Regions from separate parts of the Burkholderia sp. AU33423 genome, predicted to be linked through region 2. Evidence: riboswitches for the same ligand, from Rfam matches in the RefSeq annotation. Region 2 holds a riboswitch; the other holds the start of a gene.
The links. A riboswitch is a leader RNA that binds a small molecule or an ion and turns the genes downstream of it on or off. The one in region 2 is predicted to bind thiamine pyrophosphate.
Positions count from the first base shown of each region.

Region 1: linked by a shared signal. The riboswitch ahead of CFB50_RS01935 (FAD-dependent oxidoreductase) and the one ahead of thiC (phosphomethylpyrimidine synthase ThiC) in region 2 are both predicted to bind thiamine pyrophosphate.

Region 1 is NZ_NKFH01000003.1:78,184-86,130, reverse strand. Features, by position in the region: gene mlaD (outer membrane lipid asymmetry maintenance protein MlaD) at 1-453, opposite strand, end outside; gene mlaE (lipid asymmetry maintenance ABC transporter permease subunit MlaE) at 478-1,245, opposite strand; gene CFB50_RS01955 (ABC transporter ATP-binding protein) at 1,242-2,063, opposite strand; gene thiE (thiamine phosphate synthase) at 2,148-3,272, opposite strand; gene CFB50_RS01945 (thiazole synthase) at 3,269-4,084, opposite strand; gene thiS (sulfur carrier protein ThiS) at 4,134-4,331, opposite strand; gene CFB50_RS01935 (FAD-dependent oxidoreductase) at 4,364-5,500, opposite strand; TPP riboswitch at 5,726-5,849, opposite strand; gene CFB50_RS01925 (ABC transporter ATP-binding protein/permease) at 6,119-7,888, shown strand; gene CFB50_RS01920 (SDR family NAD(P)-dependent oxidoreductase) at 7,885-7,947, shown strand, end outside.
Region 2 is NZ_NKFH01000004.1:799,557-807,503, forward strand. Features, by position in the region: gene arfB (alternative ribosome rescue aminoacyl-tRNA hydrolase ArfB) at 1-249, shown strand, start outside; gene CFB50_RS06390 (sensor domain-containing phosphodiesterase) at 307-1,587, opposite strand; gene CFB50_RS06395 (DMT family transporter) at 2,046-2,972, opposite strand; gene CFB50_RS06400 (hypothetical protein) at 3,125-3,379, opposite strand; gene CFB50_RS06405 (glycine zipper 2TM domain-containing protein) at 3,599-3,811, opposite strand; gene thiC (phosphomethylpyrimidine synthase ThiC) at 4,051-5,982, opposite strand; TPP riboswitch at 6,107-6,223, opposite strand; gene CFB50_RS06415 (pentapeptide MXKDX repeat protein) at 6,496-6,771, shown strand; gene CFB50_RS06420 (cytochrome b/b6 domain-containing protein) at 6,864-7,496, shown strand; gene CFB50_RS06425 (molybdopterin-dependent oxidoreductase) at 7,526-7,947, shown strand, end outside.

The DNA of each region.
Region 1 (7,947 bases), on a different contig from region 2:
GGCCTTGCTGTACAGGAACTGGCCGATCAGGTTCTCGAGCACGATCGCCGATTGCGTCATCGAGATCGTATCGCCCGACTTCAGCATTTCGGTGTCACCGCCCGGATCCAGGCCGATATATTGCTCGCCGAGCAGGCCCGACGTCAGGATCTTCGCCGACGAATCCTTCGGGAACTGATACTGGCCGTCGACATCGATCGTGACAAGCGCCTGGTACGTATTCGTGTCGAAGCCGATCGACTTCACGCGGCCGACCACGACGCCCGCGCTCTTCACGGCCGCGCGCGGCTTCAGCCCGCCGATATTGTCGAATTTCATCCTCACCGAATAGGTCGGCTGAAACGACAGCGAGCTCATGTTGCCGACCTTCAGCGCCAGGAACAGCACCGCAAGGAAGCCCACCACCACGAACAGGCCGACCCAGAAGTCGAGAGCAGTCTTTTTCATCGTCATCCCAAAATTTGGCTTGGCTGAGGCTTAGCTGAACATCAGCGCGGTCAGCAGGAAATCGAGGCCGAGTACGGCGAGCGACGCGAACACGACCGTCTTGGTGGTCGCGCGCGACACGCCTTCGGGCGTGGGCTTCGCTTCATACCCTTGAAACAGTGCAATGAAGGTCACGGCGAACCCGAACACGATGCTCTTGATCACGCCGTTGCCGACGTCGGCCCAGACCTGCACGCCGCCCTGCATCTGCGACCAGAACGCGCCCGGATCGACGCCGATCAGCACGACGCCGACGAAGTAACCGCCGAGCACGCCGACCGCATTGAAGATCGCGGCCAGCAGCGGCATCGCGATGATGCCCGCCCACATGCGCGGCGCGATCACGTTCTTGATCGGGTCCACCGCCATCATCTCGAGCGCGGTGAGCTGCTCGCCGGCCTTCATCAGGCCGATCTCGGCCGTGAGCGACGTGCCCGCGCGGCCCGCGAACAGCAGCGCGGTGACGACCGGCCCGAGCTCACGCACGAGCGACAGCGCGACCAGCAGGCCGAGCGCCTGCTCGGAACCGTAGCGGTTCAGCGTGTAATACCCCTGCAGGCCGAGCACGAAGCCGACGAACAGCCCCGACACGGCAATGATCACGAACGAATAGTTGCCGAGGAAATGGATCTGCTTCGTGACCAGCCGCGGCCGGCGCAGCAGCGGGAAGAATTCCAGCACAAGGCGCACGAACAGCCGCGTGCCGTAGCCCGCGCGCTCGAGGCCGCGGATGACGTAACGTCCGATCGCGCTGATCATGCGCGCCCTCCGCCGAGCCCGAAATCCGCTGCGAGCGGCGGGCTCGTGTAATGAAATTTGAACGGGCCGTCCGGCGCGCCGTCGATGAACTGCCGCACGCTCGGATCGGTCGACGCGCGCAGCTCGTCGGGCGTACCCTGCGCGAGCACGCCGCCGTTGGCCAGGAAATACACGTAGTCGGCGATCGCGAACGATTCCGGCACGTCGTGCGTGACGAGGATCGACGTCGCGCCCAGCGCCTGGTTCAGCGTGCGGATCAGGTTCGCGGTGATGCCGAGCGAGATCGGATCGAGGCCCGCGAACGGCTCGTCGTACATGATGAGCTGCGGATCGAGCGCGATCGCGCGTGCCAGCGCGATACGGCGCGCCATCCCGCCCGATACCTCGGACGGCATCAGGTCGCGCGCGCCGCGCAGCCCGACCGCATTGAGCTTCATCAGCACGAGGTCGCGGATCAGGTCTTCGGGCAGGTCGGTGTGCTCGCGCAGCGCGAACGCGACGTTCTCGAACACCGACATGTCGGTGAACAGCGCGCCGAACTGGAACAGCATGCCCATCTTGCGGCGCAGCGCGTACAGGCCGTCGCGCGTTTGCGCGCCGACATCGGCGCCGTCGAACAGCACCTGGCCGCGGCGCGCGCGCACGAGGCCGCCGATCAGGCGCAGCACGGTCGTCTTGCCGCAACCCGACCCGCCCATGACCGCAACCACCTGCCCACGCCCGAAGCGCAGGTTCAGGTTGGACAGGACGAGGCGGTCGCCGTAGCCAAAGTCGACGTCGCGAAGTTCCAGCAGTGTCTCGGTAGGAGTGGGGCTCACGGAGCTGACAGTCCTTTTACGCAGAACGCCGAATTATAGGGCCTGCATTGGAATGATGTCGTGAAGCCGTTCCGGGCCCGGCGGTCAATGATTGTCAAATTGTCCGGGAAAGCATTGCTGCAACGCAGCAATGGCGGCCCGATAGTCGGTCGCGCCCGTCACCGCACTGACCACCGCGACACTGCCGACGCCCGTTGCCAGTACGGCCGGCAGCGCGTCGAGCCCCACCCCGCCGATCGCGACGAGCGGCGCCTGGGTGCCCGCGAAGCGCGCATAGCGGGTGATCCGCGCGAGGCCCTGTGGCGGCGCAGCAACGGCCTTGGTCGCGGTCGCGTACACGGGGCCGAGCGCGAGATAGCTCGGGCGTTCGTGCAATGCCCGCAACATTTCGTAATAACCGTGGCTCGAAAGTCCGAGCCGCAGGCCCGCGCGCGCGATCGCGGCCAGATCGGCCGTTTCGAGATCTTCCTGGCCCAGATGAACGCCGTACGCCCCCTCTTCTGCAGCGATCTGCCAGTGATCGTTGATGAACACGCGTGCATCGGGATAGCGACGTCCGGCCGCGACCGCGCGGGCGATTTCCCGCCGCAAGGTGTCCGGCGTCGCGCCTTTCACACGCAGCTGCACGGTCCGCACGCCGCAATCGAGCACGCGCTCGACCCATTCGGCGTCCGGCACGACCGGATACAGGCCGAGTTGCGCGGGGCACGGCGCGAACGCAGGTTCGGGCGCGGCCGGCAGCCCGGCGACCCGCGGGAACCGCGCGGCGTCGACCGGCCACGCATCGGCGGCGCGGGTTTCATCGCCGTCGCGCCAGGCCAGCGCCAGCACCAGCGCGTCGATCGGCGCAAAGCCGCAATCGAGGAACGCCGCGAGCGCGGCGATCCAGTCGTCCCCGAGCGGATGCGCGGCGTCGAGCGCGTAACGCGCGCCCGCCGTGTGCAGTACCGCGCCCTGCTCGTCGAATTCGATCGCGACCGCGCCCGGCGCCGCGGGCCGGGACGCGGCCGACGCGCGCGCCTGCGCGGCGCGGTCGCCAGCCGAGACGATCAGCACGTCGCCATCGGCCGGCAAATCGGGCACCGCGACGCAGAGCCGCCACGGCGCCGCCCCGCCCGGCCAGTCGCCGAGCCGCGCGCGAATCCGTTCGGCCGCTTCGGCCAGTTCGTCGGCCGGCGGCCAGAATGCATCGGCGAAACGCGCGCTCATGCGCCGCCTCCGTCCTGGTGCCAGAACGGCATCCCGACGACCGGCGTGCTCGCATGCGCGGTCTCGCGCGCATCCATCGGCCCGGCGAGATACGCGGCACGGCCGGCCTCGACGCCCTGCGCAAACGCGCGCGCCATGATTTCGGGGTGCGTGGCCTGCGACACGGCGGTGTTCAGCAACACGCCGTCGAAGCCCCACTCCATCACCTGGCATGCATGCGACGGCACGCCGAGCCCCGCGTCGACGATCAACGGCACGTCCGGCAGCCGCTCGCGCAGCACGCGCAGGCCGTACGGGTTCACGACGCCCTTGCCCGTGCCGATCGGCGCGCCCCACGGCATCAGCGCCTCGCAGCCGACGTCGAGCAGGCGCCGGCCGATCACCAGATCCTCGGTGCAGTACGGCAGCACCTTGAAACCGTCCTTGACCAGTTGCGCGGCCGCTTCGATCAGGCCGACCGGGTCGGGCTGCAGCGTGTAGTCGTCGCCGATCAGTTCAAGCTTGATCCAGTCGGTGCCGAAGACCTCGCGCGCCATGTGGGCGGTCGTCACGGCTTCGGCGACGGTCTGGCAGCCGGCCGTGTTCGGCAGCAGCGGCACCGCGTGGCGCTTGAGCAGGTCGAAGAAGCCGGCTTCGGCCGTGCCGCCCGTCATCTGGCGGCGCAACGCGACCGTCACCATCCCCGGCCGCGACGCGGCGATCGAATCGGACAGCGACTGCAGCGACGGATAGCGCGACGTGCCGAGCAGCACGCGGCTTGCGAAGGTTTCACCGTACAGCGTCAACGCGTCGGCGGAAGTGAGGGACGTCATGTCGTTTTCCTGAAAGAGCGGGGACGAAGCGTGAACAACGCGGCGGCGCTCAGCCGCCCGCGACCGGGTGCACGACGTCGAGCTTGTCGCCCGCCGCGAGTGCACGCGCCGCGTGCTGCGTGCGCGCGACGAAGTTGCCGTTCAGCGCGACCGCGTACGGCGGACGCGCGCCGTACGCGGCGAGCGCGTCGGCCACCGTTGCGCCGTCGGGCAGCGTCAGGTTCTGTTGGTTGATCTGGATATCCATGAGGCTTCGTCGAATTCGATCGGCAGCGCGCGTCAGGCCGGCTGGCGCGCGTCGTTGCGGTGATGAAGGAGCGTCGGCCAGCGCTCGGCGTCGCGCCACCCGGCGAATGCATCGGCGTCGCCGAACGCGCCGCCGAGCGCGGCTTCGGCGACCGCGACTGCCGCGTGCGCGACTTCCGGCGCGATCATGAAGCCGTGCCGGTACAGGCCGTTCACGGCGAGCGTCGACGCGCCGTCCCAGATCACCGCCGGGCGATGATCGGGCAGCGTCGGCCGGCACTGCGCATTGAGTTCGAGGATGCGCGCCTCGCCGAACGCCGGATGCACGGAGAACGCCGCGCTCAGCAGTTCGAGCGCGGAGCGCACGCTGACGGGCGACATGTCCTCGCCCTCCACCTCGGTCGCGCCGATCACATAGAGATCGTCCTGCTTCGGCGCGATGTACAGCGGGTAGCGCGGATGCAGCAGCCGCACGGGCCGGGTGAGCCCGATGCCGGGCGCGCGCACGCGCGCGACTTCGCCGCGGATGCCGCGCAACGCGGGCAGCGCGGGTTTCGCGCCGAGCCCGCGGCAATCGATCGTGAAATGCGCCGCGGGCAGGTTCGCATCGTCGACGGTGACGTGCCAGTGCAGGTCGACGCCGCGTTCGACGAGGCCGGCCGCGAGCGCACGCAGCGCCTGGCGATTGTCGAGCTGGCCTTCGTTCGGCAGCAGCAGGCCGCGCGCGAAGCGGCCCGCGAGCACCGGCTCGGCCGCGTCGACCTGCGCGCCGGCGAGCGTCACGAAACCGCGGTCGAACAGGTCGGCCGGCGCGTTCGCGCGCACGCGCCGCTCGAACAGCGGCGCCTCCGCGCGATCGGCGTGATGCCAGACGACGAGCGTGCCGTGATGCTGGAAGAAGACGGGTTCGGGCAGTTCCGCGAGCCACTGCGGCCAGCGCGCGAGCGACGCGGCGCCCAGCTCGGTGATCAGCAGCTCCGCGCTCGCGGCTTCCGCGAGCGGCGCGAGCATCGCGGCCGCGATCCACGCAGCCGACTGTTCGCCGTCCGGGCCGCCGCGCTCGTAAAGCGCGACGCGATGCCCGTCGCCGGCGAGCCGCCAGGCGATCAGGCGGCCGACGAGGCCGCCGCCGAGCACCGCGAAATCGGGTCGGAAATCCCGGGCGTTCATCGCGCGCCCTCCGCGCGAGCACGCACGACGAGCGTCGACGCGCACGCGCCGCCGCGCGCGAACGCACGCGGCATCGGACCGGGAACCATGCAAAAGACTGAAGATTGTGCGGTCATCATTCCTTCCGTAACGCGCAAAGCGCGTACCCAAAAGGACGAAACCGGCAGCAAAGGCCGGCCGGGCGGGACAAGGGCGCTGACCATGTGGGATGGCAGCCAGCGCGACCCGGCGGGATCAGAAACTTCCCTCGCCGGTATTACCCGGATCGGGTGCGAAGGGTCTTTCTCAGCCTCATCGCGCTGCCCGGAACATCTGCCGGCCGCGCCACGAAGCACCCCTGTTTCGTCGTCGGCCATTAGACCATAAAAGCGGAAAGCGCCGCAAACTGTCCCCCTTGCGGCAAATTCGCCGTCGTGCCGCGCCGCTCTGGCACAATGCCCGCAGGCCGGCCGCGCGAGCGGCCGGTTGCCGCGTCACCGCCGGCCTTAAGTGCCGTTTAAGACGCGCGGGCGACCATCCGGACGCCCGCCGTCAGTCGGCGCCGCGTCCCGGCATGCCGTATCGCGGCGCGCGCCCGGCTTCGCCCGGCCCGCGCGCCGGCTACTCATCAGGAAGCACATGACCCAATCGATCGATCCCGTCCGCTCCGCCTCCGACGCGCCGCAGGACGAGCGCCCGGTATCCGCATGGAGCCTCATCAAGCCCTACTGGGTATCGTCCGAATGGAAAATCGCATGGGGCCTGCTGGTCACGATCATCGCGATCAACCTCTGCGTGGTCTGGATCAACGTCCGGCTCAACAAGTGGAACGCGGAGTTCTACAACGCGCTGCAGTCGAAGGACGTCCACGACTTCCCGAACCTGCTGATGCAGTTCTCCGCGCTCGCGTTCGCCTTCATCATCCTCGCCGTGTACGGCCGCTATCTGCGGCAGATGCTCGGCTTCCGCTGGCGCCAGTGGCTCACCGACCGCTTTCTCGGCCAGTGGCTCGGCGATCGCGCGTTCTACCGGATCGAACGTGACCGCCTCGCCGACAACCCCGACCAGCGGATCACCGACGATCTCCAGTCGTTCGCGACGACCACGCTCGCGCTGTCGCTCGACCTGCTGTCGACGGTCGTCACGCTCGTGTCGTTCATCACGATCCTGTGGTCGCTCGCCGGCGCGCTGACGATTTCGCTCGGCGCGACGCCGATCGCGATCCCCGGCTACATGGTGTGGGCGGCCGCGCTGTACGCGGTGGTCGGCTCACTGATCATCCAGAAGGTCGGCCATCCGCTCGTGTCGATCAATTACCAGCAGCAGCGCGTCGAGGCCGACTTCCGCTTCGGGCTGATCCGCGTGCGCGAGAACGCCGAGCAGATCGCGTTCTACGACGGCGAGAAGACCGAGACCGGCAACGCGCAAAGCCTCTTCATGCGCATCCGCGACAACTGGTGGCGCGTGATGAAGTACACGAAGCGGCTCACGTTCGTGCTGAGCTTCTACGGGCAGATCGCGATCATCTTCCCGCTCGTCGTCGCCGCGCCGCGCTATTTCGCGGGTGCGTTCTCGTTCGGCGTGCTGATGCAGATCTCGTCCGCGTTCGGCACCGTCAGCGATTCGTTCTCGTGGTTCATCAACAGTTACTCGACCCTCGTCGAATGGCGCGCCACCGTCAACCGTCTGCGCGAATTCAAGCGCGTGATGGGCACGTCGCACCTGAAGGAAAGCCTGTCGCCCGCGACCGAGCACGGCGGCATCAACCTGCACTACGTCGACGGCGCGAAGCTGTCGACGTCGTCGCTCAAGCTCGCGCTGCCGAACGGCAACGCGCTCGCGAACATCGGCAGCGTCACGATCGAGCCCGGCTCGCGCTGGCTCGTGATCGGCAAGTCGGGTTCCGGCAAGAGCACGTTCATGCGCGCGCTCGCGGGCCTGTGGCCATTCGGCGACGGCGCGATCGACGCGCCGGTCGGCGCGCGGATGATGTTCGTGCCGCAGACGAGCTACTTGCCGATCGGCACGCTGAAGGCCGCGCTCACCTATCCGGCGACGGCCGACGCGTTCAGCGACGAAGCCTGCCGCGACGCGCTGCGCGCATGCCGCCTCGAGGATTACGTCGACCGCCTCGACGAGACCGCGCACTGGACCCGCGTGCTGTCGCCCGGCGAGCAGCAACGCCTGGCCGGCGCACGCGTGCTGCTGCACAAGCCCGACTTCCTGTTCCTCGACGAAGCGACGAGCGCGCTCGACGCCGACAACGAAGCGCGTCTGTACCACCTGTTCGCCGAACGGCTGCCGAAGGCCGCGATCGTCAGCATCGCGCACCGCGAATCGCTGGCCGCGTTCCACGTCGGCACGATCAACGTCGAGCGCGTGAACGACAGCGACAAGGTCGCGGCTTGAGCGCACGCGCCGCGCACATCGCACGAATTGCGCTGATCACCGGCGCGGGTTCGGGGATC
Region 2 (7,947 bases):
CTCCTCGCCCTGTCCGACCAGCGCATCACGCGCGACGGCATCGTCGTGATCAAGTCGCAGGAATATCGCACCCAGGAAAAGAACCGCGAAGCCGCGCTGGCGCGACTCGATGCGTTGATCAGCGGCGTGGCATTCACGCCGCGTGCGCGGGTCGCCACGCGGCCGACGCGTGCGTCGAAGGAGCGGCGGCTCGAGCACAAGTCGCGCCGCAGCGTGGTGAAGTCGGGGAGAGGGAAGGTGATCGACTGACGAATCGATGAGGGGTGAACGACTGGCGCGCGCGTCGTTTGCCCACCGTCGTGCCGGCTAGCGCATCACGGTCCCGGCGCTGTCGAGCACGAAGTCGACGCAGAACACGACCAGCCGGCTCTGCGCGCGGATCGCGACGGCGGCTGTGTAGCAGTCGCGGCCTTCCGTCAACGAGAAGTGCGGGCCCATCAGCGCGACGCGTCCGGGCGCGGCGATCGCGCGCTGGAAATACGGGCGCCGCGACCAGTTGCTGTGGGTTTCCGGGAAGAGTGGCGAGAGGCGGGTGAAGCCCGCCTGGCCGTCGTCGGCGCGCGCGCCGATCGACGGCAGGAACTGCTCGCCGGTTTCGTCGGTGACGAACACGCGGCGCGCGGCCGGCACCGCGAACACGCGCTGCGCGGCGTCCTGCAGGTTGCCGCTTGCGGAAAACGCCGCCGCGCCGGACAGCACGAGCCGCTCGATCGCGTCGAAGCCCGGCTGCTCGGCGACGACCGGCGCATGCCGGCGCGCGATGAAGCGCTGCCACGCGGCGTCGAGCATCGCGGGTGCTGCCGCGCTGGCATGTGCGATCGATGCATCGGGCTGGCCGAACTGAAAACCCTGCACGAAATCGATATCGGCTTCCATCAGCGCCTGCAGCGAGTCGTCGCTCTCGACCCCCTCGGCGAGCACCATCGCGCCGGCCTGATGCAGCATCGACACGAGGTGATGCATGATGCGGCGATCGTCGGCCGAACCGGTCGAGCGTACGACAAGCGAGCGATCGAGCTTGACGATATCGGGTCGCGCGCGCCACACGCGGTCGAAGTTCGAGAATCCCGTGCCGAAGTCGTCGATCGCGATCAGGAAGTCGCGATGCTGGATCATGTCGATCGTGCGGGCGAGCGCGGCTTCGTCGCGTGCCGGCTGTTCGATGACTTCCAGCACGATGCGGTTCGGCGGCAGCGAGAAATGCCGGCAAAGCGCCTCGACGAATTCGCGCTGCACGAGGCCCGAGTCGAGCACGCGCGGCGTGACGTTCAGGAACAGCCAGCCGTCGCCGATGCCCTGCGCGACGAAGTTGGCCGTATGCAGGCAGCGCGCGAGCCGGTCGAGCAGCAGCGCGTCGGCGTCGGCGCGCGTCTTGTCGAACAGCGCGGTGGGCGAGATCAGTGCGCCGTTCGAATCGACGACGCGCAGCAGCGCTTCGTAACCGACGACCCGCTTGTGCGTGATCGACAGCACGGGCTGGAACACGCTGCGCAACGTCGTGGTGCGATAGGTGGCGACCCAGCCGCCGGGCGTCGGCGTGAGGCTTTCGAGCAGGGAGTCGAGCGAGAGGTCGCGGGCGGGCTTCATGTCACCGGTGCCCGGGAGTGCGCGGCGGAACGGCAGCGCGCCGCCACGCTGAAGCAGTCGTACGCGCCGGCGGACGCGAAAGGACGTGGGACATCGAGACCGCCTTCTGCGGGTAAGTGTTCGGAGTGTAACGGGAACGCGGCCGCTCGCGTATCAGGGAAACTCCAGACGCACGCGGGAATGCAACTGCGGCCGGCGCCGCTCGCATGCGCGCCGCGCATGACCGCCGCGTAGCGTCGGGCGTCGCCGCCGCACATGACAATCCGGTGGCATGGCATGGCATGGCATGGCATGCGAGGCGGGAAATCCTGGCGGCCGGCAAAAGGCGAGCGAAGGTCGCCGTCAGAGGAATGCCGGTCGCGCTGCCGCACCCTCCGCGGCGCGGCGATGAACGGTCGGCGTCCGGTCGTCAGGCATCACGGCCGGAACGATGGCGGCGCGTGCACCTGAATGAATCGTCAGGTCGCTTCGCCGCTGCGCGGCCGGATCCCGGGAATCCGCTTGATCACGCCGGTCGCGAGCGCGGTGCCGACGAGCACGATCGCGCAGCCTTCGATCATCACGGCCGACACGTGTTCGCCGAGGAACAGCGCGCCCCACAGCAGGCCGAACACGGGGATCACGAACGTCACGGTAATCGCTCGCGCCGGGCCGATGTGCGCGATCAGGTGGAAGAAGATGAAATACGCGATGCCCGTGCAGGCGACGCCCAGGGCGAGCACCGAGCCCCACGCGTGCGCGCTGACCGGCGCGGCCGGCCAGGTGGCGATCGCGAACGGCAGCAGCAGGAGGGTCGAGCCGATCATGCTGCCGGTCGCGTTGACGAGCGGATCGACGCCGGTCAACTTGCGTTTCGTGTAGTTGGCCGCGATGCCGTACAGCAGCGTCGCACCGAGCGCCGCGACGGCGGCGAGGGCGGTCGCGGCGGCGCCCGTTTCGCCGTGCGCATTCGCGATCTGGTTCCACACGAGCGTGAGCACGCCGGCGAAACCGATCACGAGGCCGAGCGCGCGCGGCAGCGACAGCTTGTCCTTCAGCCACAGGTAGGCCACGAGCGCGCCCCAGAGCGGCGTCGTCGCGTTGATCACCGACGTCAGGCCGGCCGACAACGTCAGTTCGGCGAACGCGAACAGGCAGAACGGAATGCCCGAGTTCAGTGCGCCGACGACGAACAACGGCCACGCATGACGGCGCAGCCGGGCGCCGAGATCGGCGGGTTTGAAGCGCGTCAGCGCGAAGCCGGCGAGAAACAGCGCGCCGATGCCCACCCGCAACGCCATCAGCGGCGCGACGCCGAAATCGACCACGCCGACTCGGATGAACAGGAAGGACGCGCCCCACAGGGCGGCGAGCACGGTCAGCAGGAAAGCGTTCTTGGGTGACATCGATCGGCGAGGGCGGGGACGGGATGCGGGGAATCTTACACCGCGTTACCGCCCCGTCGTTTCATGATCGGATGAAACGACAAGAAACGGCAATTTCGCCGGTTTGCCGCTGGGCGGCGGACGCCCCGCCACGCGCGGCGCGGCCGATCAGATCAGTGATGGCGCCAGCCGCCGCGTCCGCCGAAGCCGAAATTGAGCGACAGCGCCGGGCCCCAATAACCGCCCCATGCGGGCGCATAGGCCGGCGCCGGATAGTAGTAGGCGGGGGCCGGATCGACATATACGGGCGCGGGCTGTACCGGCACCGGCGCCGCCGTGTAATAGCCGCCCGGATAGTACCCGTATGGGTAATAGCAGCCGGCAAGCGTCGTGCAGGCAAGTGCCGCGGCGACGAAGGTCCTGTTCATGATGTGTCTCCGGCGGAGCCGGCTATCGGCAGATGCCTGAAGCTTAGGCCGAGTACCGATGACACGGTATGAGAAACGGTAACCGATCATTTCCGGGTGGAGCGGCCGCGCCTGTTGCGGCGCGACAGACGAAAACGGCGCTTCCGCACCGCGGAAACGCCGTTGAACCGCGCGGCCTGCGGCGGGGCGACGACGCCCCGCCGGCCGATGTCGGACTGCTTACTTGCCGACCTGGTTACCGATGATGCCGCCAGCCGCCGCGCCGCCCAGCGTCGACAGCGCGTTACCGCCGATCGCCGCGCCGGCGACGCCGCCGACACCCGCACCGATTGCCGTATCACGCTGGCGTCGCGACATCGAATCGCAGGCCGACAGGCTGGCTACTGTCGCGACGAGGAGCGCGTATACCCCAAAACGCCGAATCGAATTCATGATCGTTGTCCTTGTGGTAGTGAACGGAAGGCGCACGACCGGCTGGCGGCCGCGCATGTCCCCAATCTACGCGCCGTCCCGCGCTGCTGCTGTAAGGACTTGTTAAGGCTCGCGCGGTTTCGTAATCAATTGTTTCGCATGGGCCGGCAGGCACGCCGCATGCGCAAAAAAGCCCGCTCGAAAGCGGGCTTCGTGCCTGGCGAGGCGATCCGGCGGGGAGCGCCGGAGCGCGTATTCGCTTACTGACGGTGATAGATTTCGGCGCCGGTCTTGACGAACTCGACCGCCTTCACTTCCATCCCCTTTTTCAGCGCTTCGGTTTCCGACACACCCTGCTGCGCCGCGAACTCGCGCACGTCCTGCGTGATCTTCATCGAGCAGAAGTGCGGGCCGCACATCGAGCAGAAGTGCGCGACCTTGGCGGAATCCTTCGGCAGTGTTTCGTCATGGAATTCGCGCGCCTTGTCCGGATCGAGGCCGATGTTGAACTGGTCTTCCCAGCGGAACTCGAAGCGCGCCTTCGACAGTGCGTTGTCGCGCACCTGCGCGCCCGGGTGGCCCTTCGCGAGATCGGCGGCGTGCGCGGCGAGCTTGTACGTGATGATGCCTTCCTTCACGTCGTCCTTGTTCGGCAGGCCCAGGTGCTCCTTCGGCGTCACGTAGCAGAGCATCGCGGTGCCGAACCAGCCGATCATCGCGGCGCCGATGCCGGACGTGATGTGGTCGTAGCCCGGTGCGATGTCGGTGGTCAGCGGCCCGAGCGTGTAGAACGGCGCTTCCTTGCACCAGTCGAGCTGGAGATCCATGTTCTCCTTGATCAGCTGCATCGGCACGTGGCCGGGGCCTTCGATCATCACCTGCACGTCGTGCTTCCACGCGATCTGCGTGAGCTCGCCGAGCGTCTTCAGCTCGCCGAGCTGCGCTTCGTCGTTCGCGTCGTAGATCGAGCCGGGGCGCAGGCCGTCGCCGAGCGAGAAGCTCACGTCGTACGCCTTCATGATCTCGCAGATCTCTTCGAAGTGTTCGTACAGGAAGCTTTCCTTGTGGTGCGCGAGGCACCACTTCGCCATGATCGAGCCGCCGCGCGACACGATGCCGGTCATCCGGTTCGCGGTGAGCGGCACGTACTGCAGGCGCACGCCCGCATGGATCGTGAAGTAGTCGACGCCTTGCTCGGCCTGTTCGATCAGCGTGTCGCGGAAGATTTCCCAGGTGAGATCCTCGGCCTTGCCGTTGACCTTTTCCAGCGCCTGGTAGATCGGCACCGTGCCGATCGGCACCGGGCTGTTGCGGATGATCCACTCGCGCGTTTCGTGGATGTGCTTGCCGGTCGACAGGTCCATCACCGTGTCGCCGCCCCAGCGGATCGCCCACGTCATCTTGTCGACTTCCTCGCCGATCGACGACGTGACGGCCGAGTTGCCGATGTTCGCGTTGATCTTCACGAGGAAGTTGCGGCCGATGATCATCGGCTCGGATTCCGGGTGGTTGATGTTCGCGGGGATGATCGCGCGGCCGCACGCCACTTCCGAGCGCACGAATTCCGGCGTGATCTCGGCCGGCGCGTTCGCGCCGAAGGCTGCTGCGCCGAACGCCTGGCCCGGGTGCTGGCGGCCCATCATCGCGGCGAGCTTCGCGCCGTTCGGGCCGCTCGCTTTCAGGCTCTCGAGGTACTCGGCGCGGCGCTGGTTCTCGCGGATCGCGATGTATTCCATTTCCGGCGTGATGATGCCCTGACGCGCGTAGTGCATCTGCGTGACGTTCTTGCCGGCCTGGGCGCGGCGCGGGTTGCGGTGCAGGCCCGGGAACCGCAGGTCGGCGGTGGCCGGGTCGGCCGCGCGCTCGAGGCCGTACTGGCTCGACAGGCCGTCGAGCACTTCAGTGTCGCCGCGCGCCTCGATCCAGCCCTGGCGCAGCGGGGCCAGGCCCGCACGGATGTCGATCTTCGCGTCCGGATCGGTGTAGGGGCCCGACGTGTCGTACACGTAGATCGGCGGATTCTTTTCGCCGCCGAAGCCGGTCGGCGTGTCGGCCTGCGTGATTTCACGCATCGGCACGCGGATGTCGGGCTGGGAGCCGGTGACATAAACCTTGCGGGAATTCGGCAGCGGGGCGACGGCCGCGGCGTCGACATGAGCGTCGGCGGACAGAAACTTCGGATTGGCGTTCATGCAATCTCCTGTGTGAGCGCCGGACAGGCGCTTCGGCGCTTGCCCGGAGCCCTTGACGTATGTGGGGCTCGAGCTAAGCAGGAGACGAGGCTTGGTGAGGCGGCGGATTTCGTCAGAAGGATGGCGGCGAAATCCGTACGCTTCCCTGCGCTGGCATTATCCAGATCAGGTTCAAAGGGTATTTCTCACCCGCAATGCCGGTTGTTTGACCGGGCGCATTGCAGGACCCCCGCGTTAGCAGCGCACACGATACACTGGCTTGGCGGCGGTTTCAACCGGGAGAGGATCGGCTGCCCCGGTGCGGCCGCAGCATGGCGGGCGGTGCGATGGCCCGTCGAAATGGCAGCGCGCGTCGCCGCCGCATGGCCTCCCGGCTTGGCCGGCCACGGCAAAGCGGTGCAGCATGACGCGCTTTCGCGCAACCTCAAAAAAAATTTTCGCAGCGGCTGTCATTTCCCGCGACGTCGTCCGTCTATTCGGCTCCTTAAACCCATGTTGTTTTGGAGAGATGTCATGAAAAAAGTACTGATTGCCGCTTGCGTCGCCGCATTCGCCACGATCGCCACGGGCGCGTATGCGCAGAACGACGCGACTTCGCAGCCGGGTTCGTCGATGTCGAAGGATGCGATGGGCCACGACGCGATGGCCAAGGATGCAATGGGCCACGACGCGATGAAGAAGGACGGCATGAAGAAGCATGCAATGAAGAAAGGCGCGATGAAGAAGGACGAGATGTCGCACGACGAGATGGGCAAGCCGTCGGGCGACAAGATGGCGCCGTCGAACTGACGGAAGCGGACGCGGCGCGGCCGGCGCGTGCGTCGCACGGCGGCCGCGCGCATCTCGTCCCGTCCCGTTGACTCATACCGGGAGTCTTCATCATGCAAACCGTTCCCGCCACCGGGCGCGCGGTCGCCACGCCGCCCGCGCGCCCCATCCATCCGCTGTGGGTGCGCGCGAGCCACTGGCTCAACGCGCTCGCGGCGATCCTGATGGTGCTGTCCGGCTGGCGCATCTACGACGCGTCGCCGATCTATCCGCCGTTCACGTTCCCGCACGGGATCACGATCGGCGGCTGGCTCGGCGGCGCGCTGCAATGGCATTTCGCGGCGATGTGGCTGCTCGTCTTCAACGGGCTGTTCTACCTGACGATGTCGATCGCGACGGGGCGCCTCGCGCGCAAGATGCTGCCCGTCACGCCGGCGTCGATCTGGCGCGACGTCCGTGCCGCGCTGGGCGGGCGGCTGTCGCACGCCGACCTGAGCGTCTACAACGCGGTGCAGCGTGCCGCCTACCTGACCGCGATCGTCGATCTCGTCGTGCTGGTGCTGTCGGGGCTCACGATCTGGAAATCCGTGCAATTCCCGCTGCTGCGCGAACTGTTCGGCGGCTACGACAACGCGCGTGTCGTGCACTTCTGGGCGATGTCGCTGCTCGTCGCATTCATTGTCGTTCATGTCGCGATGGCGCTGCTGGTGCCTCGCTCGCTGCTCGCGATGCTGCGCGGGCGCTGACCCGTCAACTTCGGGTGAAGGAAATCATCATGTCGGAATCCGAATACAAGCGCGACGGTTCGCGCTGGACGCTCGACCGGAAGTCGCTCGAACTCGACGTGCGCCGCGAGCTCGAGATGCCGTCGCGGCGTCTGTTCAACCGGCGCGTGCTGACGCTCGGCGGCCTGACGATGCTGACCGGCTGCACGCTGAAGGACGACGCGTCGGTCAACACGTTCCTCGAGACGGTGTCGCGCATGAACGACCGCGTGCAGGCCTGGCTGTTCAGCGGCGAGCGGCTCGCGCCGACCTACACCGAAGCCGACATCACGCGACCGTTCCCGTTCAACGCGTACTACGGGATCGACGAGGTGCCGCACGTCGACGCGTCGACGTATCGGCTCGTGCTGTCCGGCCGCGTGACGGGCAAGCGCGTGTGGACGCTCGACGAACTGTATGCGTTGCCGCACGA